3 regions of the Neobacillus sp. B24 genome follow, and region 3 is predicted to be linked to each of the others. Evidence: riboswitches for the same ligand, from Rfam matches in the RefSeq annotation. Region 3 holds a riboswitch; each other region holds the start of a gene.
What was found. Region 3 has a riboswitch for lysine ahead of ACZ43M_RS17745 (amino acid permease). Riboswitches for the same ligand answer to the same signal wherever they lie in the genome.
Positions count from the first base shown of each region.

Region 1: another riboswitch for lysine. It lies ahead of ACZ43M_RS23625 (ABC transporter substrate-binding protein); the one in region 3 lies ahead of ACZ43M_RS17745 (amino acid permease).
Region 2: another riboswitch for lysine. It lies ahead of ACZ43M_RS21145 (aspartate kinase); the one in region 3 lies ahead of ACZ43M_RS17745 (amino acid permease).

Region 1 covers NZ_AP035777.1:4,748,798-4,759,309, reverse strand. The annotation lists gene ACZ43M_RS23660 (heavy metal translocating P-type ATPase) at 1-666, shown strand, start outside; gene ACZ43M_RS23655 (cation diffusion facilitator family transporter) at 940-1,881, shown strand; gene ACZ43M_RS23650 (ABC transporter permease) at 1,927-3,132, opposite strand; gene ACZ43M_RS23645 (ABC transporter ATP-binding protein) at 3,129-3,812, opposite strand; gene ACZ43M_RS23640 (efflux RND transporter periplasmic adaptor subunit) at 3,796-5,025, opposite strand; gene ACZ43M_RS23635 (amino acid ABC transporter ATP-binding protein) at 5,235-5,957, opposite strand; gene ACZ43M_RS23630 (amino acid ABC transporter permease) at 5,954-6,637, opposite strand; gene ACZ43M_RS23625 (ABC transporter substrate-binding protein) at 6,720-7,514, opposite strand; lysine riboswitch at 7,594-7,775, opposite strand; gene ACZ43M_RS23620 (M20/M25/M40 family metallo-hydrolase) at 7,966-9,615, shown strand; gene ACZ43M_RS23615 (TVP38/TMEM64 family protein) at 10,115-10,512, shown strand, end outside.
Region 2 covers NZ_AP035777.1:4,249,101-4,259,612, reverse strand. The annotation lists gene ACZ43M_RS21180 (AMP-binding protein) at 331-2,034, shown strand; gene ACZ43M_RS21175 (TetR/AcrR family transcriptional regulator) at 2,228-2,809, shown strand; gene ACZ43M_RS21170 (enoyl-CoA hydratase) at 2,837-3,610, shown strand; gene ACZ43M_RS21165 (electron transfer flavoprotein subunit beta/FixA family protein) at 3,736-4,509, shown strand; gene ACZ43M_RS21160 (electron transfer flavoprotein subunit alpha/FixB family protein) at 4,549-5,526, shown strand; gene trxA (thioredoxin) at 5,818-6,132, shown strand; gene uvrC (excinuclease ABC subunit UvrC) at 6,258-8,033, shown strand; lysine riboswitch at 8,101-8,278, shown strand; gene ACZ43M_RS21145 (aspartate kinase) at 8,395-9,612, shown strand; gene ACZ43M_RS21140 (YslB family protein) at 9,678-10,130, opposite strand.
Region 3 covers NZ_AP035777.1:3,615,249-3,625,760, forward strand. The annotation lists gene ACZ43M_RS17730 (DMT family transporter) at 1-683, opposite strand, end outside; gene ACZ43M_RS17735 (MFS transporter) at 697-1,926, opposite strand; gene ACZ43M_RS17740 (YitT family protein) at 2,103-2,918, opposite strand; lysine riboswitch at 3,106-3,295, shown strand; gene ACZ43M_RS17745 (amino acid permease) at 3,393-4,874, shown strand; gene ACZ43M_RS17750 (hypothetical protein) at 5,595-5,864, opposite strand; gene ACZ43M_RS17755 (SHOCT-like domain-containing protein) at 5,868-6,257, opposite strand; gene ACZ43M_RS17760 (DUF2089 family protein) at 6,258-6,629, opposite strand; gene asnS (asparagine--tRNA ligase) at 6,813-8,204, opposite strand; gene ACZ43M_RS17770 (hypothetical protein) at 8,482-8,712, shown strand; gene ACZ43M_RS17775 (BA3454 family stress response protein) at 8,960-9,094, shown strand; gene helD (RNA polymerase recycling motor HelD) at 9,146-10,512, opposite strand, start outside.

The DNA of each region.
Region 1 (10,512 bases), 1.1 Mb from region 3:
AATCCAAAGATGTTCACCAATATTCCGGCTGAAATCATGAAAAGAGTTACCGAACTGCAAAATCAGGGGAAAACCGTGATGATCGCGGGGACTACAACGGAAATCCTCGGCGTGATTGCCGTGGCCGATGAGATTCGCGACACCAGCTCCAACGTAATCCAACAGCTGCACAAGCTTGGCATTCCGCAGACAATCATGCTGACTGGTGATAACGAGGCTGCCGCGGCGGAAATTGGCCGTCAAGTCGGAGTAACCAGCATTGAAGCGGAACTGCTGCCGCAAGAAAAATTAGATTTTATTAAAAGGCTAAAATTACAGTTTGTTAGTGTAGCGATGGTTGGCGATGGCGTCAATGATGCGCCGGCTTTGGCTGCGGCTACTGTCGGAATCGCGATGGGTGGCGCCGGTACCGATACCGCCTTGGAAACAGCAGATATCGCATTGATGAACGATGACCTCGATAAACTGCCGTTCACGATCAAGTTAAGCCGTAAGGCGCTGGTGATCATTAAACAAAATATCGGTTTAGCGCTCATTGTGAAATTCTTGGCGCTGTTGCTTGTTGTCCCCGGCTGGCTCACCCTCTGGATTGCAATTTTCGCAGACATGGGGATGACCTTGATTGTTACCTTGAACGGCTTGCGGCTGTTGCGGGTGAAGGAGTAATCGGACGTTTCGCGGATATATTTGATTTTTCGCGGATATATTGCCGGAAACCGCGGATATATTAAAAATTTCGCGGATATATAGAAATAAGCGCGGATATATCCAATTTTTCCGCGGATATATTACCTTTCTTAAGCACAAAAATAATCCCGTCCTATTGAACAGGATGTATCGAATAATTACAATAGGAAAAAACTAGCCCTAATCGTAATATTTTCGATTTAGATAAAAATATTTTGAGCCAAACACCAAAAGGCTCACGGGGGGATAAACATGGGGCACCATCATCACCACCATCATGGACATGGCCATTCACACGGCCACTCGCATGGCCATTCACATACAAGCAATAAAAAAGCCTTACTGAGCGCCTTTATCTTGATTGCTGCTTTTATGATCGTTGAAGTGATCGGCGGGATTCTCACCAACAGCTTAGCGCTGCTCTCGGACGCAGGTCATATGCTAAGTGACGCCGCCGCACTTGGTTTGAGCTTTTACGCTATTAAGTTAGGTGAAAAACAGGTTTCGCAAGAAAAAACGTACGGCTACAAGCGATTTGAGATCATCGCTGCGGCGCTGAATGGTTTAACACTCATTCTGATTTCTGTTTACATTTTTTATGAAGCATTCCAGCGTTTCTTCGCACCGCCAGAGATTCAAAGCACGGGAATGCTGATCATTTCGGTAACCGGATTAATCGTAAACATTATTGCCGCTTGGATACTGATGAGCGGTGACAAGGACGAAAATCTGAATGTACGCAGCGCCTTCTTGCACGTGCTTGGCGACATGCTTGGCTCAGTAGGGGCGATTGCTGCAGCATTACTCATCATGTTTTTCGGTTGGACCTTCGCCGACCCGATTGCTAGTATTATTGTGGCCGTGCTGATTCTAATCAGTGGTTATCGCGTCACTAAAGATTCGTTCCATATTCTAATGGAAGGAGTGCCAACACAAATTGATATGAACCAGGTGAAGGCAGCGCTTGGCAAGATTCCGTTTGTCAAGGAGGTTCATGACCTGCATATTTGGACGATTACTTCCGGCTATCCGGTGTTGAGCTGCCATATTACCATTACTGACAGCGGCGTGCATGATGAAATCCTTGCCCAATCGCAAAAAATCCTCCATGACGAATTTCATATCGAGCATTGCACCGTCCAAATAGAAAAAGAGGATGTCGGCTGCCCGAGTCCGCATGGGAATTGTAATTAGAAGCCACCTATATTAAAAAAGAACCGAGGGAATAACCCTCGGTTCTTATTCGTACCTTAAGGCATCGATCGGACTAAGTTTTGATGCTTTGTTAGCTGGAAGCAGTCCGAAAACAATCCCGATAAAGGCTGAAAAACTGATGCCGATCAACACGATTAGCGGGCTCATCGATGCAGAAATTGGAGACAATTTTGACACGAGAATGGTACCGATTGCGGCTAAGCCCATTCCAATCAGTCCGCCTAACGAGGTTAGCGTGATGGCCTCAATCAGAAACTGCAGCAGGATCTTTCTGCGTGTGGCACCGATTGCCTTCCTCAGCCCGATTTCTCGTGTTCGTTCTGTTACTGACACGAGCATGATGTTCATAACGCCAATGCCGCCGACTAACAGCGAAATCCCGGCGATGCTACCAATCAGCAATGTCAGCAGGGAAATCATCTTGTTTAGTTCCTTTTCATAATCCTCAAAACTATTGGTTGCATAGCGGCCTTCTTCAAGCCCTTTCTTTTCAGTGAGTGTCTCGGCAGCCAGCCTGCCCGTTTCGGAAACTTGTTCAGGGTCACTCGCAATCACAGACAATTGTTCAATTTCCCTATTGCCGAACATCATGGAAATCACTGCCCGCGGCATCATCATTTCACCGGTATCCTTGTTTCGGTATTGCTCGGGAATCGGTGATTCATACACACCAACAACCTTGTACGGATTTCCATTTAAATCAATAATTTCTCCAATTGGATTTTCTGTTTCTTTGAAAAATTTCTTCCTGGCGATGGTATCTAGCATGACCACTCGATTAAGACCGTCATTATCGGCAGCGTAGAAGGCCCGGCCTTCCAGAACCTGAATTTTTTTGGCAGAGAAGTATTCCGCTCCAACTCCGGTAATTTGCATATCCCCTTGTACATCCTCGCGCACCATCGTGCCCCAGCCCTGATTCGTGGCCATGACTGCTTTTACGCCGGGAACCTCTGCTAGCGTTCGAACATCTTCGTCCGTCAGTTCAGGTTCTTCCCAGAACATGTTCTCTTCGCCCTCCGGCGGGATATACTCATAGTAAATTTGGATCGCATTTTTATCGGTACCGAATAATTCATTCGTCATCTGTGTTCGTGTCCCTTGACCGATTGCGACAATAATAATGACTGCCGCAACCCCAATAATAATACCCAGCATCGTTAAGATGGACCGAACCTTATGATTCCAAATCGAGGAAAGGGCAATTTTGATGCTTTCCCATATATTCATGAGGCCACCACTTTCCGGTCATCAGTGATCATACCATCCTTTATTGTAATGATCCTTTTGGCGTAAGCGGCAATTTCTTCTTCATGCGTTACAACAATAACTGTTTTTCCTTCTTCATTGAGCTGGGTAAACAGCTTCATGATTTGGGCACTTGTTTTTGAATCTAGCGCACCGGTCGGTTCATCTGCAAGTAGAATGGAGGGATTATTAACAAGTGCTCTGGCGATGGCTACCCGCTGCTTTTGCCCCCCAGATAATTCACTCGGGAGATGCTTCATCCTATCTTCCAAGCCAACCTTTTTTAGCATTTGCTTGGCCCGTTCTGTCCGCTCCCGTTTGGAAACACCCGCATAAATGAGAGGAGATGCGACATTCTTCAATGCATTATCCCTTGGAAACATGAAGAACTGTTGAAAAACAAAGCCGATATGTTCATTTCTTAATTTTGCAAGAGCAGTTTCTTTTGCGGAGTTGATAACTCCACCATTTAACTCATATGTTCCGTCTGTCGGGTAATCCAAAAAGCCGATAATATTCATTAACGTCGATTTGCCAGACCCTGATGGACCCATAATCGCAATAAATTCCCCATCTTCAACAGTTAGATCAATTCCATGCAAGACAGGAACCTCAAGTGCACCCTTCCCGTAAACTTTTGTGATATTATTCAACTTCATCAAAAGAGGTCACTTCCATTCCGTCATGCATTTGTTCATTTGGAGTAATTATGACCAGCTCACCTAGCTTTACCCCTTCAGTGACTTCGATGAATTCATCATTCATAGCGCCTGTCTTCACTTCGCGTCTTTCAAGCTTTTTATCGACTAATACATAGACCACCTTAATACCACCTTCATCGACTAGAGCCGGGTGTGGAACGACGAGTGGTTTTTCCACGCCGCCGACTTTAATTTCCAAAGAAACGTGGAAGCCTTGGCGCAGCTCCGAGGTATTATCGGTAATCGCGACCTTAAACGGATACATCGTCACGTTGCCGCCGGGAGCACCGCCGCCAAATTCACCGCCGGCACCGCCGTCCTCGCTCGGGAATTGGGAAACAGATTCAATCGTCCCCTTCCATTCGCGGTCCTTATAGACTTTTGGCCGGATAATCACGGGCTGTCCATGTTGAATTTTAACAGCATCAAATTCACTCATCGTTCCGATTACTTTATATGGCTGGCTCGAAATAATATGGATGACAGGTTCCGTCGAGCCGGCTTCGGTTTTGGCAACGTTTGGTTCAACCTTCACGATGATGCCATCCATTTTGCTTACAACGGTCATGTCTTTTTTCTGGGCGTTCAACTCTTTAATCTGATCTTCAGCAGAGGCAATTTCAGACTTTGTACTTTCATACTGCATCTCCAGCTGAATTTTTTCGTTTGCCAGCCCATTTACAGATTCTTGGGTCACAGGCACCTCCTCGGTACTCACCGCAATGGAAGTCTGGGATGACAATTTCTTTTTCGCCTCATTAAGCCGTTTCGTTACATCGGTGATTTGACTTTGTTCCGTTTTGGCTCTGCTAGCAAGCAAATCCTTGCCACGAACTGCTTTAGTTAACTCGCTGTCTATTTTTGCAGAATCGTAAACAAGCAGCGCATCACCGGCTTTGACTGCTTGGTTCTCTGCCACCTTTATTTCTTTAATCGTACCTTTTTCAGGCTCGATAAAAATCTTTTGCTCGCTTTCCGGGACAATCTTTCCGGTAACCAGAATCGATTGCGCCAGTTCACGCTCGCTCGCTTTTTGAACGGTAATGGGCGGTGCTGCTGTTTCTCCACCAGCCATTTTCGCTTCACCCCTGGTTAAAAAATAAGCGGCTGTTCCCCCAATTCCTAGTAAAATAACAATTGACACAATCCAAATCCACATTTTTCTTTTTTTCACAATGTACCCCCGTCTAGTAAAATAGTTTTCTCTTATAATAACTATAAGTCATTTGGATAATATTTCAATATTTAATTCAATTTGGAATAACTGGAAACATGTTAAAATAGTATCCATTATTACTGACGGGTTTTTAACTGTTTTTGGTTCAAATTACATGAAGAACAGGGTGCAGCCCATTTTGAGCTGCACCCTGTTTCATAAAAAACTTATAAAATTTGATTCAAAAACCTCTGTGTCCGCTTATGCTGTGGATTACTAAAGATTTCCTCCGGACGTCCCTCTTCGATAATATGGCCGTCGGCGAGCATCACAATGCGGCTGGCCACTTCCCTGGCAAAGCCCATCTCGTGCGTTACAATGACCATCGTCATGCCTTCACGGGCCAAATCCTTCATGACCTGAAGGACCTCACCAACTAGCTCGGGGTCCAATGCAGATGTCGGTTCGTCGAACAGCATTACCTTTGGCTGCATCGCTAGGGCCCTGGCAATCGCCACCCGCTGTTTTTGGCCCCCAGATAATTGGTCAGGGTAAAAATGTGCCTTATCGTGCAGCCCGACTTTTTTTAGCAATTCCATGGCATAGGAGGTGGCATTATCACGCGTCACCTTTTTCACATGGACGGGAGCTTCGATAATATTCTCCAAGACTGTCATGTGGGGGAACAGGTTAAAATGCTGAAACACCATGCCCACTTTTTCTCTCATCTTATTTAGATTCGTTTTCGCAGGATTAATAGGTTCATCCCCAATCGTAATCACACCGGCCTCAGCAGTTTCTAAATAGTTTAAACAACGGAGCAGCGTGCTCTTGCCTGAACCGCTCGCGCCGATCATGACGACAACTTCACTGTCTCTTACTTCTAAATCGATATTTTTTAAAACTTGAAGCTGGCCAAAGGATTTTGACAAGTTTTCCACTTTAATCATGCAAGCGCAGCTCCCTTCGGTTTACTGACATCATACTTTTTCTCCAGGCGGTTGAAGAACCAGGTGAAGATTAACACGATAATCAAATAATAAAGTCCGACAACGAAATAGGTTTCAAACGGCATATAGTTTTCCCCTTGAACGGTTAGAGCAGTATTATATAGGTCGGTTACCGCAATATAGGCAACAAGGGAAGAATCCTTCAAGCTGATGATGAATTGGTTCCCGAGCGGTGGAATCGCCCGTTTTAATGCCTGAGGAAAAATAACTCTTCGCATCGCCAGCGGATAGCTCATCCCCAGCGATCTAGCCGCTTCCATTTGCCCGCGGTCAATCGATTGAACCGCCCCGCGGAATATCTCCGCAATATAAGCTCCAGTATGGATGCTCAAGGCGAGGGCACCGGCGGTAAAGCTGTTAAGGGTGAGGAAGTTGGCAATCCCGTAATACAGAAACATAATTTGCACAATTAACGGGGTTCCCCGGATAATGCCAATATAGATGTCGGCCACCCGATTAAGAATTTTAACGGAAGAAATTTTAAACCCTGCAAAGATGATGCCAATGATCATCGCAAATAGAAGGGAAATAATGGTGATGGAAATTGTCATCCAAGAGGCTTGCAAGAATGCAAGGCCATGTTCACTTAAGATTCCGACGATATTTTGGATAAAATCCATGCTTGTCCTTGCCTCCTTAAGGAATAACGCAAGCCCGAGCATACGAGCTCACATTATATAGTTGTCTGCTTATAGTAGAACCTTATTGCTGCTCCATGATGTTTCGGTTGAAGTACTTTTTGCTGATTTTTTCGTAAGTGCCATCCTTGAGCATATCGTCAATCGCCTTGTTAATTTTATCGGCAAGCTCTTTGTTTCCTTCTGCAACGCCGACACTGACACGATCTTCGTTTAACAGGTCGCCAACCTCTTTAATCTTCAAACCTTTTTCATTAAGTGCGTTTAAGCCGACAATTTTATCGGTAATAACCGCATCGAGGCGACCTAGTTCCAAGTCTTGAAGTGCGTTAACATCTGTTGGGTAGCCTTTCACGTTATCCGATAATTCCTCAGCCATGTCCTTCCAAGTGCTGGCCTGGATTACCCCGACTGTTTTCCCCTTTAAATCTTCTTTAGCAGTAATGTCAGTGTTGTCAGCTGCTATAAAAATCTGCGCCCCAGACAAATAATATGGATTGGTAAAGTCAATCTGCTTGTCGCGCTCAGGAGTTGCGGTCATTGAGCCGATAATGGCATCGTATTTTTTCGCTTTTAATCCTTGAATGATCGTTTCCCATTGATTTGTTACCGGTTTTGCTTCCAAGCCGATGCGTTTGGCGATTTCTGTGCCAATTTCCACGTCAAAGCCTGTTAATTTTCCATCCTTTTTAAAATTCAATGGCGGATATTGGCCTGTCATTGCGAACGAAAGCTCACCCTCTTTGATGAGGTGAAGGTCTTCTCCTTTGGCTTGTCCTGTTTTTGGGCCTTCCTCTGTGCCGCATGCCGATAACATCAACATGAGGGCCGATACTCCGGTAATCAATAGTTTTTTCATGATGCTTTTCCCCCTTAGTAAAATAAAAAGGCACCGTCCATGGTTATGACGGTGCCTGACACCCTCATCCTAAGCTTTGAATAAAGATAGTTCTCCACAATTCGCGAAAATTGTGACAGTTCTGCCCCTTTCGAGTGCAGCCCCAGCTATCCGAAAACAGTGATTCCGGATGCTTCGGCGATTAATCCTTTTTCCTATTTTCATAGATTTCACTGAATCTCGAATAGGATACTCTTATTAATCGCGACCTCTACCCCATCTCAAATGCTTGAAAAGATGAGGATTTAATATTCTGTTTTTATTGACAAAATTCAGTATATAGTAATATTTATTCATCTGCAAGTATAAATTATCTGGATTTTTTATCCTATTAAAAATAGCTTGACGACTATTTATGAATTGGTATAAATTTTTTTACAATAGCAATCTATTATAAAAAGGGGTCTTATTAATGCTGCAGTGCCGCGAGGACGTATTGGCGTTCACCAATCAACTAGTGAATATAGAAAGTATAGTAAATACAACTGGTGAAAAGAAAATCGCCGATTCTTTATACAAACTTATTTCGTCATTTCCTTATTTTACCGAAAATCAGTCCCATCTCCTAATGCCGCAAACGATCCAAGATGAACATGAACGATACAATGTTTTAGCATTCGTAAAGGGCACGAAAGGGACTAGCAATCGTACCGTTATCCTAATGGGGCACATGGACACGGTTGGTATTGATGATTTTACTCAATTGAAACAACATGCCTGCTATCCAGATCAATTGATGGAGGCGCTAAAAAACGAGGAACTGCCTGCTTCGGCGAAGGAACATCTTGAGTCAGGGGACTGGATGTTCGGCAGAGGCGTGCTCGATATGAAGAGTGGAGTCGCCAGTAACCTATATCTAGTAAAATACTACTCTGAGCATCCAGAACAATTGGATGGGAATATCGTCTTATTAGCTGAATGTGATGAGGAGGACAGCTCTCACGGAGTTCTGTCGGCGTTAAAGGTGTTGAAAAACTGGAAGCAGGAGCATGGCTTTGACTATGTTGCGGCAATTAATGCAGACTTCGTCTCACCGCGCCATCAGGGTGATGAAAATCGCTATATTTATATGGGAACGGTCGGGAAGCTGCTGCCATCGTTTTTTATTACGGGTGCCGAAACCCATGTAGGCTCTGCTTTTGAAGGGCTAGATCCGAATTTTATAGCCGCTGAGTTAACTAAGCAAATTGACTATAATCCTGAGCTTTGTAACGAGGCCTTTGGTGAACTGACGGTTCCTCCTGTTTCCTTAAAGCAAACGGATTTGAAACCGTCTTACACCGTACAAACAGCATTGTCTGCTTATGTTTATTATAACTTTTTCATTCATTCCTGGTCGCCGAAGGACGTGCTGGAAAAACTGAAGGAACAGGCCAATATTGCCTTCGAAAAAGCCTTGAAGACGTTTGATGAACGCTTTAAGCAGTACAGCAGTATGAGCGGAGAACCATATGTTGAACATCCTTGGTGTCCGAGAGTGTACAGCTATGAAGAGATGGAAGAAATGCTGGTTGGGGAGCATGGTGATGCCTTTGTTTCTCATATGAACCAATTTAAAGAAGCGCTGTTACAGGATAAAGAACTGGATACACGAATGTTTGCTGCACGGGTAGTGGAAGAAGCGTGGAAGTGGATGAAGGATAAAAATCCTGCTATTATCGTATTTTATTCATCCTTGTACTCACCGCGGATTGAATTGTCAGGCAAGAACGACAAGGAACAAGCGCTGCTTGATGCATTAAATCAAGCGGTGGAAACAGTACAGCCATTGTACCCGCACCCAATTGTAACCCGGAATTTCTTCCCGTATATTTCGGACATGAGCTTTGTGGCCTTAAGCGATGATGAAGAGGGGATTCAGGCTGTTTCGAAAAATAATCCGGGCTGGGGGACAAAGCATTACGTCGAGTACCAGGACATCCGGGAATTGAATGTGCCGGTAATTAATATTGGCCCATATGGGGTAGACGCCCACAAAAAACTCGAACGAATGGAAATGACCTATTCGCTTGAAATCGTGCCAAACTTGACCAATACCGTTATACGGCAGCTGCTGGGATAATGAAGAGGTGCCGATTACCGGGTCAATTAGGACGGTTCCTGATTTGAATCATTGTATTAGGAAATTATTAGATAAAATATATACAATAGTAACTCTTGAGGACAAAACGGGTTGAAAAACTAGTGAAAGTGTCCTCAATAAGAGGTCTTGAGGACAAAGCAGGTTGAAAAACTAGTGAAAGTGTCCTCAATAAAGGGTCTTGAGGACAAAACAGGGTGAAAAACTAGTGGAAGTGTCCACAATAAGGGTTCTTGAGGACAAAGCAGGGTGAAAAACTAGTGGAAGTGTCCTCAATAAGGGTTCTTGAGGACAAAGCAGGTTAAAAAATCAGCAAAACTGTCCTCAATAGGGGGCGGTGCCTGTTCCGGTGACACCACCAACTTTTGAAACATCAAACTTATCCGTAAGTAACGAGGTGTTCTCTTCCGAGGACACCTATTTTTAATTAACATAAAGATATACAATGATCACAATGGGAGTCTTGGGGGACGAGGTAGTCATGGAATCACAAATACTAGCGTGGTTTGAAACTAGTGGCAGTTATGCAGTGTGGTTAAGTATTATTATTAATGTGATGATTAGCGTCCTGGGGCTGGTCCCGAGTGTCTTTGTCACAGCAGCGAATATTACCTTTTTCGGGTTTGCGCAAGGATTGGCTGTTTCTATTCTAGGGGAGGCCTTGGGTGCCGTCATCAGCTTTTATTTATACCGCAAAGGCATTAACAAAGTGAAAACAAAAATTAGTAACAAATACTTGGATAGACTCCAGCATACTAAAGGACCCCAAGCATTTTTTCTAATTATCGCATTAAGAATCTTTCCATTCATCCCTTCGGGGGTAGTGACCCTAGTGAGTGCCGGCAGTCGAGTCGGCATCTTGAATTTTTCCATCGCCAG
Region 2 (10,512 bases), 630 kb from region 3:
TCATGACGTGTTTGAGCAAATTATCCAGGCAGACGCGTCATGAGACCTCCCAAATACCCTTTCTCGACAATTTGACCACCGATTCGTCTCAGTAGGTTTTTATAGTGAAAAAAACTTGTCCCATTTATTTGGCTGAAATAATGAATCATAACAGTCATGTAATCTAATCACAGTTAATAAACTAGATATACTACACAAATTTATAAGGTAATAGACAAAAGGTAGTAAATCATACAAAAACTAGGAAATCTCATTGTTAATTGTCAAAATCTGTACTATAATTGGTTTGGATGTTAGAATTTTAAAAAAATTGAATAAAGGGGGCTCAACATGTCGGAGTTAAAATCGTGGTTAAAACATTATCCTGAAGAAATTCCAGCCACACTTGACTACTCCTCAGAACCAGTACAGAAATATTTGGAAAAAACAGCTAAGAATTATCCTAACAAAGTTTCCCTCCATTTTATGGGGAAAGAAATGACCTTTAAACAACTATATGACGATTCATTAAGCTTTGCCTGTTATCTTCAGGGAACCTTGGGGATTAAAAAGGGAGACCGGGTCGCCATCCTGCTGCCAAATAGCCCACAAAATGTAATCGCTTTTTTTGGTACATTACTGGCTGGCGGAATTGTTGTGGAGACCAATCCATTGTATACCGAAAGAGAACTTGAACACCAAATGAAGGATTCTGGTGCAAAAGTAATTATCACTTTGGATATCCTTTACCCTCGAGTTTCGAAAGTTATGCCACAAACAGAATTAAAACACATCATCGTTACCTGCATCAAAGACTACTTACCGTTTCCGAAAAACCTCGTTTATCCTTACATCCAGAAAAAACAATATGGACTTGTCGTTAAAGTAAAGCATGAGGGCCATACACATTTGCTTACAGAAATCTTAAAACAAAAACAGAAAAATCTTACGGAGTATGAATATAACCTAGAGGAAGACATTTGTCTGCTTCAATACACAGGCGGAACAACTGGAATGCCAAAAGGCGTTATGTTAACCCAAAAAAATATTATTGCCAATACAGAAATGAACAACGCCTGGGTCTATAAATGCAAACCAGGTGAGGAAGTCGTTATGGGCATCCTGCCATTTTTCCATGTGTTCGGCCTGACAACGGTCATGATACTGTCTGTCAAAATGGCTGCTAAATTGGTGTTAATGCCAAAATTTGATGCGATTGATACATTAAAGACGATTCAAAAACAGCGGCCAACCTTATTCCCAGGTGCACCGACAATCTTTATCGGCTTGTTAAACCATCCGGACTTGAAAAAGTATGATTTATCGTCGATTAATGCCTGCATAAGTGGTTCTGCGCCACTCCCGCTTGAAGTTCAGGAGAAATTTGAAGCGATTACAGGCGGTAAACTTGTTGAAGGCTATGGATTATCAGAGGCATCTCCGGTAACACATTCCAACTTCTTATGGGGAGAACGGGTAAAAGGAAGTATTGGTGTGCCGTATCCTGACACAGAAGCCAAAGTGGTGTCACCGGAAACAGGGGCAGAAATGCCGTTAAAAGAAATCGGTGAAATTATTATTAAAGGCCCGCAAATTATGAAGGGGTACTGGAATCGTCCTGAAGCGACAGATGAGGTCTTAAAAGATGGCTGGCTTTATACCGGTGACCTTGGTTACATGGATGAAAATGGTTATTTTTATGTCGTGGATCGTAAGAAGGATATGATTATTGCCGGTGGGTATAATATCTACCCTAGAGAGATAGAAGAAGTATTATACGAACATCCCGATGTGGTCGAAGCAGTCGCTGCCGGAATTCCTGACCCATATCGTGGTGAAACTGTTAAAGCATATATTGTATTAAAAGAGGGGTCAGCTGTTACTGCTGAAGAAATGAACAAATACGCCAGAAAATATCTGGCAGCCTATAAGGTACCAAGAAAGTATGAATTCAGAAGCGAATTACCGAAAACAGCTGTAGGAAAAATTTTAAGACGAATGCTGGTGGATGAAGAACTGCAAAAATTAGAGGATGAAAGTAAAAAACACGCTTAGCAGCTTAGAATATGCCATTATTTTTTTTTGATACTAGAGACTTGTCCTATCTAAATGTGAAAATTTGATGAAGAAGTATTTCTTGACAGAAGTACATATAAAAATTATTATAAAAATATGAATGATTATTCATTCATATTTTTCTTTTTTTATGATTGAATTATATCAAATTTTCTTCAAATGAGGGATTGTAGTGAAAAAGTTAAGACCCAAATACATGCAAATTATCGATGCAGCGGTAGTTGTTATCGCTGAAAATGGTTACCATGCCGCTCAGGTTTCAAAAATCGCGAAACAGGCGGGAGTAGCTGATGGGACCATTTATCTTTATTTTAAAAATAAAGAAGACATCCTTATCTCCCTCTTTGAAGAAAAAATGGGACAATTTGTTGAAAATATAGAGGAAAAAACAGCAGGAAAACAGACGGCGGCAGAGAAGTTATTAATGATGATTGAAACTCACTTCCAACTCCTCGCAGAGGATATCCACATGGCAATTGTGACACAGCTGGAATTGCGCCAGTCCAACAAGGAATTACGTTTAAAAATCAACGATGTCCTTAAAGGGTATTTACAGTTGATTGACATCATTATCATGGAAGGCAAGGAAAATGGGGAGTTTGCAGCCGATCTCGATGTTCGCTTAACAAGACAAATGATTTTTGGGACTATTGATGAAATTGTTACTTCTTGGGTAATGAGTGAACAAAAGTTTAATTTAGTAGCGTTGGCACCCAAAGTCCATAGTCTTTTGATTAATGGCCTGGGGAACTAATTGCAATAAAGGGACAGGAGGGATTGTATGGAATATTTAAAATGGTCAAGTGAGGGAAGTATTGCTGTGATTACGCTTCAGCGTCCGCCGGCAAATGCTCTCTCCAATGGTTTGTTGCGAGAGTTAGCTGCCCTGCTTGATGAAATTGAACCTAACCGTGAACTAAAAGTAATTGTGATTCATGGAGAAGGACGCTTTTTCTCGGCGGGTGCCGATATTAAAGAATTTACCACGGTTGGCTCTTCAGATGATTTTTCTAAGCTGGGGACATTTGGACAAGATTTATTTAATCGGATGGAGACGTTTCCGAAGCCAATCATTGCTGCCATTCACGGCGCGGCCCTAGGAGGCGGCCTGGAACTGGCGATGGCTTGTCATATCCGCCTTGTAAGTGAAACAGCGAAACTTGGGCTGCCTGAATTGCAGCTTGGATTAATCCCTGGGTTTGCCGGTACACAGCGCCTGCCAAAATATGTTGGTGTAGCAAGAGCAGCAGAAATGATGTTCACTTCTGAGCCGATCACAGGATTGGAAGCGGTTAATTTTGGGTTGGCTAACCATGCGTATCCGGAAGCTGAAGTGTATGAACAGGCCTTAAAGCTTGCAAATAAAGTTGCCAAGAAGAGTCCAGTTGCCATTAAAGCAGCTATTGAACTATTAAACTATGCAAAAACAAAAGAGTTCTACGAGGGAACGAAACGAGAAGCACAGCTGTTTGGCGAGGTATTCAATTCAAATGATGCGAAGGAAGGCATCCAGGCCTTTATTGAGAAAAGGGAGCCAAATTTTAAAGGTGAATAAACTTCTTTTGGCGCTGGGCTGAGCAACCGCTCGGAGTCAATGAAGTCTATATATTTTTTTACTAAAAATTTTCATAATCTTTCAAACTGAAAAAATGTTTGAATTTCTAGGAGGGAACCCTGACCATGAACATTTATGTTTTAATGAAAAGAACCTTTGATACTGAAGAAAAAATCACACTCTCTGGCGGCCAAATCAATGAGGATGGTGCTGAATTCATCATCAACCCTTACGATGAATATGCGATTGAAGAAGCCATCCAAGTGCGTGATGCCAATGGTGGAGAAGTAACAGTCATTTCTGTCGGCAATGAAGACACTGAAAAGCAGCTTCGTACCGCGCTAGCCATGGGTGCCGATAAAGCTGTTCTTATTAATACCGAAGATGATGTGGAAAATGGCGATCAATTTACAACTGCCAAAATTCTTGCCCAATACTTAAAGGATAAAGAAGTGGACCTGATTCTAGGTGGAAACGTTGCCATTGATAATGCGTCTGGTCAAGTTGGACCTCGTGTTGCTGAATTATTAAACATTCCTTACGTTACGACGATTACAAAGCTTGAAATCAACGGAACAAGCGTAACCGTTACTCGTGACGTAGAGGGTGACTCAGAAGTAATCGAAACAAGCCTTCCGCTATTGGTAACTGCGCAACAGGGCTTAAACGAGCCGCGTTATCCTTCTTTACCAGGGATCATGAAAGCGAAGAAGAAACCGCTTGAGGAATTGGAACTTGATGATCTTGATCTTGAAGAAGACGATGTTGAAGCCAAAACAAAAACAATTGAAATTTATCTGCCAGCAAAGAAAGAAGCAGGTAAGGTTCTTTCAGGCGAGCTTACTGACCAAGTGAAGGAACTTGTTAGTCTGCTCCATAATGAAGCTAAAGTAATTTAATTTGTTTTTATAAAAATTGTTTCCAGGGGGTATACTCATATGTCAAGAAAAGTATTAGTACTCGGAGAAGTTCGTGACGGATCCTTACGTAATGTATCTTTCGAAGCAGTCGCAGCAGCAAAGACAGTTGCCGAAGGTGGAGAAGTTGTTGGTGTTCTAATTGGTGAAGCTGTAAGCAGCCTTGGCGCGGAGCTTGTGAAAAATGGTGCTGACCGTGTGGTTGTTGTAGAAGATGCAAAATTAAAGCAATATACATCTGACGGCTATTCCCAAGCACTATTAGCTGTAGTGGAGCAAGAGCAGCCGGAAGGCCTTGTCCTTGGTCATACTGCACTTGGTAAAGACCTTTCGCCAAAAATCGCTGCAAAGCTTGAAAGCGGTCTAATCTCGGATGCAACAGCGGTAGAAGTGGCTGGCGGAAATGTCGTGTTCACTCGCCCAATCTACTCTGGTAAAGCGTTTGAAAAGAAAATTGTGACGGACGGTTTAATTTTTGCTACAGTTCGCCCTAATAACATTGCTCCACTTGAAAAAGATGAAAGCAGAAGCGGCGAAGTGACTTCCCTTTCTGTTGATATTAAAGACCTTCGTGCAATTATTAAAGAGGTTGTCAGAAAAGCAACTGAAGGCGTAGACCTTAGCGAAGCGAAAGTCGTCATTTCAGGCGGACGCGGTGTGAAGAGTGCAGAAGGCTTTGCCCCGCTCAAAGAATTGGCAGATGTATTGGGCGGAGCAGTTGGTGCTTCCCGCGGTGCCTGTGACGCCGAATATTGTGATTACTCACTGCAAATCGGTCAAACAGGTAAAGTTGTCACACCTGATCTTTACATCGCTTGCGGTATTTCAGGTGCCATCCAGCACCTTGCTGGAATGTCCAACTCCAAGGTAATCGTAGCCATTAACAAAGACCCAGAAGCAAACATCTTTAAAGTGGCCGATTACGGCATCGTTGGCGACCTGTTCGAGGTTGTTCCAATGCTGACTGAAGAGTTTAAAAAATTAAAGGTACACCAATAATAAGAAAAGCGGAAGCGCCTTGACCAGGGGCGACAGGCATAAGACAAGCCTGCAAGAAGGTTGTTCTTTAACCTTCTTGACGGATTGGCTTATGACCCCGAGCCCCTAGGCGCTGGAGCTAGCCAATAATAAGGGCGAGCGGAAGGTTCCGCTCGCCTTTAATATGGCTTTCGCATAGAATACTTATGGGCAAGTAGGGAAAATTAGTTTCGAGACAGATTATTAGCAATCAAAATGCTAACAATGTTATACTTTCGTTAGATTTAAGTAATTATCTAGGAGGTCAATAAAATGGCTATTTCACACGTAACAGATCAAAACTTCACTGCTGAAACAGGCTCAGGCACTGTTCTAGTAGATTTCTGGGCTCCATGGTGCGGACCTTGTAAAATGATTGCACCGGTTTTGGAAGAACTTGACGCAGAAATGGGCGATAAAATAAAAATCACCAAGCTTGATGTGGACGAAAACCCACAAACAGCAGCAAACTTTGGCGTTATGAGTATTCCTACTCTGTTAGTGTTCAAGAACGGCGAAGTCGTTGACAAAGTTGTCGGCTTCCAGCCAAAAGATGCATTAGCAGGCGTGCTGCAAAAACACATTTAAGCTTTCAAACACGACCTCAGCATTGAGCTGAGGTTTTTTTATGCCCAATAACCTCCTACTTCCCTAAAGAGCAGGAATGCTATAAAATTTAAGGATAGAACTAAGGACGGAGGGGGAGTAGCCGAATGAATGAAATAATCAAACAAAAATTAACACTGCTGCCTGATCAGCCTGGCTGCTACTTAATGAAAGACCGTCAGGGAACGATTATCTATGTCGGGAAAGCGAAAATTTTAAAGAACCGCGTTCGTTCCTACTTTACTGGATCACACGATGGAAAAACATTAAGACTCGTTAATGAAATCGAGGATTTTGAATATATTGTTACCTCATCAAATATTGAGGCCTTACTTTTGGAATTAAACCTCATCAAAAAATATGATCCAAAGTATAACGTCATGCTGAAGGATGATAAAACCTATCCGTTTATAAAACTAACGGCTGAGCGGCATCCAAAGTTAATCATCACGAGAAAAGTCAAAAAGGACAAGGGGAAATACTTTGGACCCTATCCGAATGTAAGTGCAGCCAACGAAACGAAAAAGCTGCTTGATCGAATCTATCCGCTTCGCAAATGCTCGACTTTGCCAGATAGGGTCTGTCTGTATTACCATTTGGGCCAATGCCTGGCGCCTTGTGTGAATGAGGTGAAAGAGGAACAGTATAAGCAGATGACGGATGAGATTTCCCGCTTTTTAAATGGCGGCTATAAAGAAATTAAACACGAGCTGACGGAAAAAATGGCAGCAGCAGCCGAAGAACTGGATTTTGAACGTGCTAAGGAATATCGTGATAAAATCGTTCATATTGAAACGATTATGGAAAAACAAAAAATCACGATGACCGATTTTACCGACCGCGATGTGTTCGGCTATGCCGTTGATAAAGGCTGGATGTGCGTCCAAGTCTTTTTCGTCCGGCAGGGAAAGCTGATCGAACGCGATGTTTCCATGTTTCCTATTTACAATGAGCCTGAGGAAGAGATTTTGACGTTCCTTGGCCAGTTTTATCAGCAATCCAATCATTTTAAACCAAAGGAAATTCTGATTCAGGATGATGTAGATTTAAATATGGCCGAGCAGCTTCTCGAAGTGAAAATTCTCCAGCCGCAGCGCGGGCAGAAAAAAGATCTTGTTAAAATGGCAATAAAAAATTCCAAAATTGCCTTAAAGGAAAAGTTCTCACTCATTGAAAAGGATGAGGAACGAACAATAAAAGCGGTCGAGAATTTGGGCGAAGCCATTGGTATTTATACGCCGCACCGGATTGAAGCATTTGATAACTCCAATATTCAAGGAACCGACCCCGTTTCGGCCTTGGTTGTGTTTATCGACGGAAGGCCTTATAAACGGGAATACCGAAAGTATAAGATTAAAACAGTAAAAGGGCCTGATGATTACGAATCTATGCGCGAAGTGACAAGAAGAAGGTATTCACGTGTGTTAAAAGAGAATCTGCCGCTGCCAGATTTAATCATTATTGACGGCGGTAAAGGGCATGTCGAGGCAGTCCGCGATGTCCTAGAAAATGAATTGGGCCTGGATATTCCGCTATCTGGTCTAGTCAAGGATGAGAAGCACCGGACCTCGCAGCTGCTGTATGGCAACCCGTTGGAAATGGTTCCATTGGCGCGTAACAGCCAGGAATTTTACCTGCTGCAGCGGATTCAAGATGAAGTGCACCGATTCGCCATTACCTTCCATCGGCAAACCCGCGGAAAGACTGCCTTTCAGTCAATGCTTGATGATATCCAGGGAATTGGGGAAAAGCGTAAGAAACAGTTGCTGAAGGAATTTGGTTCTGTCAAAAAGATGAAGGAAGCAACACTAGAAGAGCTGCGTGCCATCGGACTTCCGCTTCCTGTTGCTGAAGAACTACTGAAAAAACTGCATTCACAGTGATTGTCAGAAAAAACAGGCTATGCTATAATGAATAGAAATTTAATATTCTACCACTTTTACGTGTTAAAGTGAAGGTAGAGGTGCGAGCTTCATAAGTAGAGGTCTGGAGAAGGATGAGCTTCAACGATAGACTTTGAAAGGGAATGTTCGCCGAAGTGAGGAAAGACTCATTGCTTTCTTTGCTGGTCCTGTATTGAATAAATACCGGATTGTCAAGACTACTGTCTTGGAGAGCTATCTTTTATTGTTTGCACAGGAATTTATTTTTTGTGTTTAGTTAAGCAATGAGAGACTCTCTCATTGCTTTTTTATGTTTACAGGGAAAGATAGCTAAGACGGATAACTGAAAGTAGGGGAAGAGATGGGCTTAATTGTACAGAAATTTGGCGGGACATCGGTTGGCAGTATTGAAAGAATTTTAAATGTTGCCGAAAGAGTCCGTGAAGAAATCGTAAAGGGAAATCAGGTAGTAGTGGTTGTTTCGGCAATGGGGAAAACGACAGATCAGTTGGTTAGCATGGCAAAACAGTTGTCCCCACAGCCAAATAAGCGGGAAATGGACATGCTGCTTTCTACTGGAGAGCAGGTGACAATTTCGTTACTATCAATGGCATTAAACGCAAAAGGGATTCCGGCTGTGTCCTATACTGGCTGGCAGGCAGGCATTGTCACCGAACCAGTTCATGGCAACGCCCGAATTTCCAACATTAATACGGAAGCGGTTAGGAGTCAATTGGAGGCAGGGAAAGTTGTCATTGTTGCAGGCTTCCAAGGAATAAGTGAAGACGGTGAAATAACGACTCTTGGCCGCGGCGGGTCAGATACGACTGCCGTCGCGCTCGCTGCTGCCCTACAAGCAGATAAATGTGATATCTACACGGATGTGACCGGAGTATTTACAACCGATCCAAGGTATGTAAAGGGAGCACGAAAATTACGTTCAGTTTCATATGATGAAATGCTCGAGCTGGCGAATCTTGGTGCAGGGGTGCTGCATCCAAGAGCAGTAGAATTTGCGAAAAACTATAATGTCCGCCTTGAAGTTCGTTCAAGTATGGAAAAAGTCGAAGGTACAGTAATTGAGGGGGAAGTAACAATGGAGCAAAATCTGGTTGTCCGCGGGGTCGCGTTTGAAGATGAAATTACTAAAGTAACAGTGTTAGGACTCACTAATTCTTTAACAAGCTTGTCAACAATTTTTACAACATTGGCCAGGAATCATATTAATGTAGATATCATTATTCAAAGCACAACCGAGGCAGGTACAGCCAATCTTTCATTCTCCATCCATACGGATGATTGGCTCGAAACCTTGAATGTGTTAGAGGACAATAAAAACGTGCTTGGCTATGAACAGCTTGATGCCGAAAACAAATTGGCGAAGGTTTCCATTGTCGGTTCTGGAATGATTTCCAATCCAGGTGTAGCTGCGCAAATGTTCGAAGTCCTGGCGGCCAACAACATCCCAATTAAAATGGTCAGCACATCCGAAATCAAAGTTTCAGCTGTAGTTGAAGAAAAACACATGCTTCAGGCAGTTGAAGCCCTTCATAAGGCATTTGAACTCGATAGAGAATAGGGGTTAAATGGGAATTGGTGTCAGGCGCCATGTGAACTTGCACAGAGCCTGACACCACCTCTTTCTTAAATGGAATCTTTTCGATCCCATTTCACGGTAAACATTACTTTGTTGGATTTTTTGATTGGATGCTCAAAGGTTTCGGCGATGGCTTCTTTTTGGTGTTCGATTTGTTGGGCAAGGAAGCCAGCTTCAAGCTGGAAGTAGTGTTCGGCTTTTGATTTGACCCGGGAGACGATGAGTGGACTCATCAGTTCCAATTCCAATTGATTTTTAGCTTCTTTTTTTATTTCTAGTTCGCCCCAAGAAGCTTTGGCGAAAAAATCAATAATTTGGTCCATGCTTTCTAACGGGTATTTTCGCGCGAGCCGTTTCCCTGCCCAATACAGAATTTCAGGTGTATCTTTTCCAAAAATCTCAGGCAGCAGAATCTCTCTGATTAATTCATACCCAAACATTGAGATGGTTCTTGGCTCCAAAGTACTTATATTTTGTTCTGCAACTGAACTATTTTTCACAAGTTTCCCCTCTTTCTATCATTCTATTATATACAATTTAATTTAAAATTCAGCACAGGTTTTGCTAAGGAAAGCGTTTACATTACAGATTGGGATTTATTACTATTCTACAAAATCTTCTCTTTTTTATCATCATAATTATCATTGCCTATTCGAATAAAAAATCTTTAAGTAAAATGTTGGTAATTTAAAAGGAAATAAAGATACTCTTCCTTTTAGAAAGTTTATTTTACAACCCTATTATAATATCAATATATTTTAAAAATTTTATTTTTTGTCTTGTTTTTATGTATCCGTTTCCTTGACGCTCTATGATGTTGGGAGTAAAATGGACATGTCACATAATTGTCACAGTGTTGCTAGGTTTTGGGGGATATTGAAA
Region 3 (10,512 bases):
GCTTGATCCATGCTTGGTGTTCTCTTTGTCAGTAATCCGTAACAAGCTAACACCAGCCAAAAAGGCATACTGGCCAAAGTCATACCTAGAACCCGTTGAAAAACATCCAATCGCCCCCCGCAAAGGTCCATCATTTTTCGATTCCCCAGCGGGTAGGCAAAAGAAGCAATTACTACCGGTACGATTCCCAGGATAATCGCCAGCTTTGAAAGATTACCTGTTTGCTGAATCTGCATTAAAATTATTCCGAGCAGAATAATCAAAGACATGCCCAATCCTTTATATGGAATTTTCCCTCGTTTGGATATCTGTCCTGCTTTAGTCGTTACGGTTTCGTAAAAGAGCGGTGACAATAACGCACCAGAAATAATCGTAATTTGCCAGGTTGCGGCGATCAGCCAGCCTGGAGCATAAGCAGCCGAAAAACAAAGCGGGGCATAAAATAGGCCGAATCCAATGAAACTCCATAACACCCAATGTCCGGGATATTTTTTCATCTCTTTAAAAAGGGGTAATAGGTTTTTTCTCGCCAATACAATCACCAGCAGAAAAGGAATCATGAAAACATACCGTAACGTCGCACTCCAGATCCAACTTCCCCCTGCTAAATCCATGGACCTGTTCAAGATAAACGTAAATGCAAAAAAGAAGGCAGCAAAGATGCCCAAGATGATTGGCCTCATAATAATAGTCCTCTCATTCTCTAATTTTGTGCTTCACTTCTAGATTTCTTTTATTTACGAGGGCGACCATAAACGAACAGATAAACAAGATTGTTGCCGTCATAAATGTCGTTTGCACCCCAAATTGTTCGGTTATCCATCCCATGACAAGCGATGATATGCCAAAGGCTGCAAAAATTAGCGTTCCTCTCGCGGAGTAAACCTTAGCAAGCAGCCCGTCTCTTGCACTTTTTTGGAAAATCGTTGTTTCAGCAACATCCCGGGCCATTTGAGGCAAACCAAATAAAAATGACAGGAGCAGAGCCAGCCAAGGAATCGTTGTGATTCCGAATACAAAGGTAATCCCGATTAAACAAAAAGTTGACCATAGAATTGTTTTTCCTAGATTTTGTTCCAAGTGTTTTGAGAGACGATAAATGACAAAGCCGCCAAAAAGCATCCCTCCGAAAAACGCTCCATTAATAAACCCCCACCAATTTTCCTGTTTATTTAATGCTTCGGAAACATAAACAAACAATATCGCGGCAATCCAAACCCCGTTGGCAAATGTCTCAAGTATGTTCATATAACTAATTGTCCGGAGCTGCCTTGAGTTCCAAATCAGTCTCCAGCCCTCAATTAATAGTTCTGTTTGTGTTTGATTTCCACTGCTGCGTGATTGAGTAGTTGGCGGGGAGATTAGGATCATCAAAACAGTTGAAATCATGTACAGGAAAAAGGTAAGCCAAAGAATTCTTCCATAGCCGGCAGCCACCAAAAAAATACTTCCAATTGGCCAGGCAATCAACTGAATCACCTGGTCTGAAATCGATAATAAACTGTTGGTTTTTACTAGTATACTCTCCTTTACCAAACCGGGAACAAGCGCATTCCGTGCAGGGGTCGCCCAGCCATCCAAAAATGAAACCAGAGCGATGAGTAAATAGAGAAAAAATAACCCACTGGCTTCGAGAGTAACAACAAAAACACATAAAATCAGCAACAGAATTGTCTTCCCACATTGTGAAAAGACTAAAATCGACTTCAGACGGTACTTATTGATGATCAACGGGGCCAACAATCCGCTAACCAATCCCGAGAATGTGTTTATAAAAGGAACAAGGGCCATATAGGTAACAGAGCCAGTTGCATCAAAAATCATTTTTATCAAACAAACGATATATAATATATCTCCCAGATTGGCAAACATTTGTCCTACCCAAAGAAACCGGAACGATTTCTGTTTTCCGATAAAATTGGACATAATACCACCCTCACTTTTATTTAGTTTTTTATATTACTAAAAGTAAGGGGATTTTACATTGGACTGCCTCCATGGAATTTTTTCGATATCCTAAAGTATAACAGATTTCTGAATTGTTTGTTAATATTGAATTAGCTAAAAAAATTACCCTAGTGTGGGATTATTTTTTTAGAATATTATTGAGGACTTGGGCGATGAAATAACCCCATTACCTCAATCGTTTCGGTAATATTAACGAAAGCGGACGGATCCACTTCTTTGATTAGGTTTTTAACATCATTTAATTCGTATCTTGAAATGACTGTTATTAAAATATTACGATTCATATTCGAATAACCGCCGACACCATCCATGACCGTTAATCCACGGTACAAATTATTCAGTAAATGTTCTCTCATTTCCTGTCCTTTATCGGTAATTATCATTATGGTTAACTTCGTGTGGTCCGTATAGATCGCATCCACTACTTTACCAGTGACATAAATCGATACTAATGTATATAGAGCTGAATCCCAATTAAATATAAACCCGCTTATCACAATGACAACACCATTCATTCCTGACAGTAAATCACCGATAGGGAAGTCCTTACTCCTAGAAACAATCATCCCAATAATATCAAATCCACCAGTAGAACCTGAGCAGCGGAAAACGATCCCAACTCCGAGACCAGTTAATGCTCCTCCAAATATCGATGATAAAATCATGTCATTTGCTACGGGGAAAACCGGCACTATGTAAAGACCGAAGGAAATAATAATAACTGAAAAAATGGAGTTCATAATAAACTTTTTCCCAAGCATTTTATAACCAATTATTAATAAAGGGAGATTCAACAGAAAATTTGCCAATCCCGTATTTATTGGGGTAATTAATCCAATTAGCATCGAAATCCCACTTAGTCCACTGCTCAATACCTCATGTGGAATAAGAAAAAGGTTGAAACCGACTACTACAATGAGGGAGCCGATGATTAATCCAATAAGCCGCAACGCTTTCTCCTCCTGCCCGCCTGTAAAGCATTTCTTTTAAAAAATAATACCGATTCTCATTGATGATGTAAACTAGATAGTTTATTACAATAATAATCAATTATCTGCAAATTTTTCCATTGACTTTTCTACAATAACATTTATACTTTAGTAATGTATTAATTTAATAAAACAATCCTCATCAAACCGATGAGGTAGAGGTCGCGGTTTTTATAAGTAAAGCGGACGAGATGCAGAGACATCTTCGACTCCGTTTGAAAGGAAAAACTGCCGAAGTATGCTTTGGTCTCTGAAAAGGCATGCTGGGGCTGTTTCCGAACAGGAACAGAACTGTCATGTTTGGACTTACCATTCAAACATGTTGAGCTATCTTTCGGAAGGTATGATGTTGGGTATTAATCATGCCATCGAAGCTTCTCGATGGCATTTTTTATTCCAAACTCCTTCCAAATAATTCAAAAAGGAGTCAAAACGATGCAAACTGCTAGAGCATTAAAGGAAAACGTATATTCAGAAGATCTCACACCACAACAAAATAACAATGAATTAAGACGCAGCTTAAAATCTCGTCACTTAACGATGATTTCACTTGGCGGTACAATCGGAACCGGACTATTTTTGGCGAGTGGCGGTGCCATTCATACCGCTGGACCAGGTGGAGCGATTCTTTCCTATATGATTATTGGTGTCATGGTATACTTCTTAATGCAAGGTTTAGCGGAAATGGGCACTTATATGCCGGTAGCCGGCAGTTTTAGTACCTACGCTACTAAATTTGTCGACCCTAGCCTTGGATTTGCGTTAGGCTGGAATTATTGGTATAACTGGGCAATTACAATTGCTGCTGAACTTTCTGCCGTAACGATGATTATGAAATTTTGGTTTCCAGATTCTCCATCTTTATTATGGAGCAGTATCTTTTTAGCTATTATGTTTTTACTCAATTATCTTTCTGTAAAAGGTTTTGGCGAAGCGGAATATTGGTTTTCATTCATTAAGGTAATCACTGTTATTGTTTTTATTATTGCCGGTACCTTAATGATTTTTGGAATCATAGGTGACGAAGCAGTTGGATTTAAAAACTTTACGATAGGTGATGCCCCGTTCCACGGCGGCTTTATGACAATGTTAGGTATATTTATGGCAGCAGGATTTTCCTTCCAGGGAACTGAATTATTGGGGGTTGCTGCAGGGGAAACGGAAGATCCGAAAAAAGCCATTCCACGTGCTGTAAAGACTGTTTTCTGGCGTATTCTTTTGTTTTATATTTTAGCCATCGTGGTTATTAGTCTGTTAATTCCCTATACGAATGAAAACTTGGCCAACGGAGATGTGACACTAAGTCCATTTACGCTTGTTTTTCAAAAAGCAGGCATCGCTTTTGCAGCATCTGTCATGAATGCCGTAATTTTGACAGCTGTATTATCTGCCGGTAACTCTGGTATGTACGCTTCAACTAGAATGCTTTGGGATTTGGCACGCGCGGGCAAGGCACCAAAGTTTCTCGCTAAATTAAATAAGCGCGGCGTGCCGGTAAACGCCTTATTTGCCACATCATTGGTAGGCACACTTGCTTTTCTTGCTTCCTTATTTGGTGATGGAACTGTTTATGTCTGGCTCTTAAATGCATCAGGAATGTCCGGTTTTATCGCTTGGCTAGGAATTGCGGTTTGCCATTACCGTTTCCGCAGGGCCTATGTGGCACAAGGCAGGGATTTAAATAAATTACCTTACAGATCAAAACTTTTCCCATTTGGACCTCTCTTTGCTTTTGCAGTCTGTGCATTCGTTGTGTTAGGTCAAAATTATTCAGCATTTATGGGGGATCAAATTGATTGGAACGGAGTTCTCGTCTCCTATATCGGCTTGCCATTGTTCTTCATCGTCTGGCTTGGATATAAATTTACGAAGAAAACGAAGCTAATTCCATTAAAAGACTGTGATTTAAATAATTAATCATGATGAACAGCATGCAGAATATGCATGCTCAGGCTGTCGAGAAAAACTCTCGACGGCATTTTTTTGTATTATTTCTTTAACAATTCACCGCGTTAATTTGATATTTCATTATTAATAAACCCACTATTCGATGTGTCTGTTGATTTGCGCTCCACAAGAAAGACTTCGGCAGCATAAACACCGCACAACTATAAGCGGAGATTTTCCGGTTAAACTAAAGAATATAGCTCATTTCGTGGAATTTAAGCGGAGGTTTTCCGCCTAAGCTAAGAAAAATTGCTCATTTTCACGTTTTTCCGGTTAATAACCGGAATCCTTCCGCCTATTCAAGCTATTTTCAGTGCTAATTTCTAATTAAGAGGAATTTCTCCGCTTACTTATCAAACTCGCTTTAGCGTCTGATGAGCTCGAACAACAAAATAGTCCTTTTTATAAAATAAACAAGTGAGTTGGCTCTTCTAACCGCGGCTTGCCCAACACGAAAAAGATTACGATAAACTTATAAAGACCGGAAAAGGTGTGTTGCAATTCCTTAGGTTGATTATGTCCTGGCGGAAATCACCAGACCCATAGCAGGGACAATTTTAATGTAATCGGCTTTTCTATAAAAATAAAAAATTGCCGAGAAGTATACCCTTTCTCGACAATCTGGGCATGCAGAAATTGCATGCTGTTTTTTTACAAAAAAGAAGCATTACCGTTTTATCTGGTAATGCTTCAAAGCTTTACTGACACTTCTGTTCCATCCTTTAATCTAGTTTCCACCAGGGTAATTCCTTTGTGTTGTATTAAACTCTTAAGCAATGGCTTCAAATCGGTCCTGTCTATCTGGGGAAAGCTAAATTTTGCACCATCTTTTTCGATTGCTTTATTGATAACACCATTCATTTTTTTCGATGTAATGATCATACTGACCAGATTCAGGAATATATAGGGAACCGGAATACTGAACCGCTTATCTTTCATTTTTACTTTGACTTTTAACATGGTTTACTCAATCACCACAAAAACTTTATCGCCATTTGCCGAAGTAATATCGACAATTTGTCCGTCCAGCTCGTTTTCAATGGCTTCAATTAATAAATCCACATTAATATCCTTCACATACATTTCGGCCTGAGGTATTTTCTCGGCGATACTTGTTCCTACCTTTAGTACAGCTTTGACCAGATTGATCGGAAGGTTTACGTTGACGTTATCCCCTTCATGAGAAGTAACGCGAATTTTTAACATTTTATTGCCGTAAGGGATCTCTTCTTTAGCTAATGAGACTGACGGTTCTTCTTTTCCTTGCAGCACATTAATCAATTCTGTGGCCTTTTCCTTATCAATTTTGCCTTCCTCCACCAATGTTAATACACGTGAAATTTCATCCTTCATCTACACTTCCCCCTCTTTTAATAAAGTAATGGCCTCCTCGGCCGTGATTTCACCTTTTTCCAACATCGAGACGATTTTTTTCTTGTCAATTTCCTGTTTTTTTACTGTGGAATAACCCAAAGCTGATATAATGTCATCCAACTTTCCTCTTACTGTCGGGTAGGAAATACCTAATTCTTTTTCAACCTCCTTAATACTGCCGCGGCATTTAAGAAAAATTTCAATAAAATGAAGCTGTTCCTGACCAAGTGAAGCAAACTTAGATAATTCAAATTCATTTTCAATCGTCGTATGGCAATGCTTGCACTGGAGTTTAGTAATGGTAAGTTGTTTACTGCAAACGGGACAATTTGTAATTAATGGATATGCCATTTGGAACTCCTTTCCTAAGCTTACCCATATCATACCCTAATTGTTTAAGAATTGAAAGTAATAATTAATATTTTTTATATTTTATTATCAAAAAATTAATTTTATCAACTATGGAATTAATTATTTTTAAGAGCCAAATAAAAAAACAGACTCAAAAATACTGAGTCTGTTGAAATCAAACTTTTAAAATTCTGCATTTCCTGGTGTTCTAGGAAACGGAATGACATCTCTAATATTAGTCATGCCAGTTAAGTACATAATAAGGCGTTCAAAACCGATTCCATATCCTGAATGTTTCGTACCGCCGTATTTCCTCAATTCCAAGTACCACCAATAATCTTCTTCACTCATGCCCAATTCTTTAATCTTGCCAGCAAGAACTTCTTCCCGTTCTTCACGCTGACTGCCGCCGATAAGCTCCCCGATGCCAGGTACGAGCAAATCAGTTGCAGCAACAGTTTTGTTATCTTCATTTAATCGCATATAGAAGGCTTTAATTTCTTGCGGGTAATCCGTTACAAACACCGGTCTTTTGAACACATGTTCACATAAATACCGTTCATGCTCTGATTGCAAATCCAGCCCCCATTCAACTGGATAGGCAAAGTTTTCCCCTGATTCTTTTAGAAGATTAATGGCTTCTGTATAAGTTACACGGCCAAAATCTGCATTACGTGCATTATTTAAACGGTCCAATAAGCCTTTTTCAACAAAACTGTTAAAGAAACTCATTTCTTCAGGAGCCTGCTCGAGTACATAGTCAATAACATACTTGACCATATCTTCAGCAAGGTCCATAATATCAGGCAGCTCCGCGAAAGCAACTTCCGGTTCTATCATCCAAAACTCCGCTGCGTGCCTGGAAGTATTGGAGTTTTCCGCCCTAAATGTCGGTCCAAACGTATAGACATTACGGAAAGCCAAGGCAAAAGATTCAGCCGAAAGCTGGCCGCTAACAGTCAAATTCGTTTCTCTGCCGAAGAAGTCTTTTGTATCATCGGTTTTTCCTTCTTCATTCTTCGGAAGATTGTTCATATCAAGAGCGGTAACTCTAAACATTTCTCCCGCACCCTCGGTATCACTCCCAGTGATGATTGGAGAATGCACATAAACGAATCCACTATCCTGGAAAAATTTGTGAAGTGCATAAGCCGCAAGCGACCTTACTCTGAATACAGCTGCGAAGGTATTGGTTCTAGGTCGTAAATGGGCGATTGTCCTAAGGTATTCAAAAGAATGGCGCTTCTTTTGCAATGGATAATCGACGTTGGAAATTCCTTCGATGACAATACTTGTCGCTTTGATTTCAAACGGCTGCTTTGCATTTGGCGTGTGAATAAAATCGCCCTCTACTTTGATTGAAGAGCTGATTGGCAGCTTGGCAATTTCCTTATAGTTCTCCAATTTGTCTTCAAAAACAACTTGAACACTCTTGAAGAAGCTTCCGTCATTTAATTCAATAAAGCCAAACGTTTTTGAATCACGGATTGTACGAATCCAACCAGAAATTTGTACTTTTTGACCAATGAAGCTTTCGGTGTTTCTGTATAATTCCTTAATTAGGGTTACTTTCACCTGAGTTTCCTCCTATTTATGTATAAAAATTCACCAACAGGCGGCGGTTTATCGTTAAACAAAAAACCTCCCATCCCAGTTGGGACGAAAGGTAATTTCCCCTGTTGTTACCGTAAGTGTTTATCCCTTCCATATTATATAAAAATCAGCACAAATAAGCAATATTCAACAAAATTCCTTTATATCAACAATTTTCTGAAAAATAGAAGGAAAAATAAGATTGCCGTCGAATTGAATATAGTAATGTTCGATTCTTGGTAGATGAGGAGTGTTAGTTGTGGATAAAATCACTTGTATTTCCTATCTTCTGTACCATTCATCAAAGAATCAAGACATCAAAGAAAAAGCCATTCAATTGTTAAATGGCGATATATCTATTCGTGATTTAAAAAGAAATGTTTTGATACAAAACCATCTGGTCGTTGCGGAGTCCTTATTACGGCGAAATAACCTTGATAAAAATTTAGTGCAGCAATTTGCAGCAGAGTTTATGAACGTAGAAGTATGAAAGCTTCCGGGTATCGGAAGTTTTTTTATTAACAAATTTCTACAAAAAATCCCCCTTCCATTTTTCTGGGAGATCATGATATAATTTGAAAACCTCCTCAATTTTAACACATATTCTCCTTTACGAGCTTCATTTATCATTCTTCTTAACACCTTTGTCCCGCTGAAGATTTTTGTCATAAGAATAAGTTCGCGCGAATACTGTGAAACGTTGTGAAATTTTATTTATAGAAGAAAGGTGATTATTTATGGTACAGATTGAAGTAGCCATTACATTCGAAGGAATAAGTTATTGGACTAACGTGATTACTGATCGAAACACCTCCGATGAAGAAATTTTTCGACTTGCCTTCGAACAAGTTCAAAAACAATGGCAAAAATAATTCATTAATAAAGCTGCATTGAACACAGGATGCTCAATGCAGCTTTTTATTTTAGCGAAATATAAAGGTACTTTTTGGAACATGTTCCATTAATGGACTGATTCCATCCGTGGCAAACATATGAAGTTCGTGCATGGCACGAGTGCAGACAGTATAAAACAGCTTCCGTTCGCTTTCCGCACGATATTGCGAACTATCGTAAAGGATCACTGCGTCAAACTCGATTCCCTTTGCAAGATAAGATGGAATGACAAGAATTCCTTTCTCATAGGAAATTGTTCCTTTTTCAATTAAATGAAGTGAAACCTCTTGCCGGAGCGCCTGAAATGCTTGGATACTTTCCGCTGCAGTCCGGCAGATTACCGCTATCGTACGGTGGCCACGCGGCTTTAACTCATTAATTTTATTGAGTATCAATTCATTTAAGTTTGCCCTGTCCGTCTTAACAACTGTCGGTTTATCGCCGGAACGGTTAAAGGGCTCAATTTCATCGCCCCCCTCGACCAATTGCCTAGTAAATTCAACAATCTCTTTTGTTGAACGATAGGTTTTTGTCAAAACAAATGTTTCAATCTCTTTCTCTTCATTACCTGTTTCAGTTAATACTGTACCTGCACCGGTCGCACCGGAAAAAATCGCCTGATTAAAATCTCCTAGCAAAGTCATTTTGCTATAGGGAAACAATCTTTGGATAAATGCAAATTGAAACGGTGTATAGTCCTGAGCCTCGTCAATAAAAATATGGCGAATGGCTGTATTTGATTTTCGACCTTCAATCAAATCCTGTAAATATACATACGGTGTACAATCCTCATATGGAATGACCATTTCACTAATTTTTTCTACTGTTTGTTCGCAGATTTGTGCCCATTCAGAAGGCAAGTTGACTCCAGAGTTTTCTCCACTATTAAACAATTGCATATAAATTTGTGGCATATGAATAAATCGCAAGCCCTTTACAGCGGCAAACAATGGCTTAAATCTTTCTTTGACAACCATGTCAGCAAGAAGGAGTTGTTCCCGTTCAAAATCATCAAATGTATTATCGGAAAAATGTTTCTTCTGCTGAAGTTTCTTAAAGACTTCCAAATAATCCTCTTTCTCTAAATATTGGATTTCTTCTTCGACCCAGCTCCGCGTGCGTTCTCGTTTGACCCATTTCTTCAATTCTTTCAAAAGCCATTCCTGAACAAGTTGGATCCGATTTGGAATGGAGAATTTTTGATTAAGTGAATAAAAATATTTGTAAATTTCCCGATTGGAAATTAGAATATCTCCTCTAAATGTTAAATCCCTAAAAGCTAAACCGGAAAGGGATAATCCGGCAGCAAAGTCGTCAATGAAACTCTTAAAATCAAGGCTAGCCTTAAAACGAATCCCGTTAACTCTCGTTTCATAATCAACATCCCTTGGGGCAC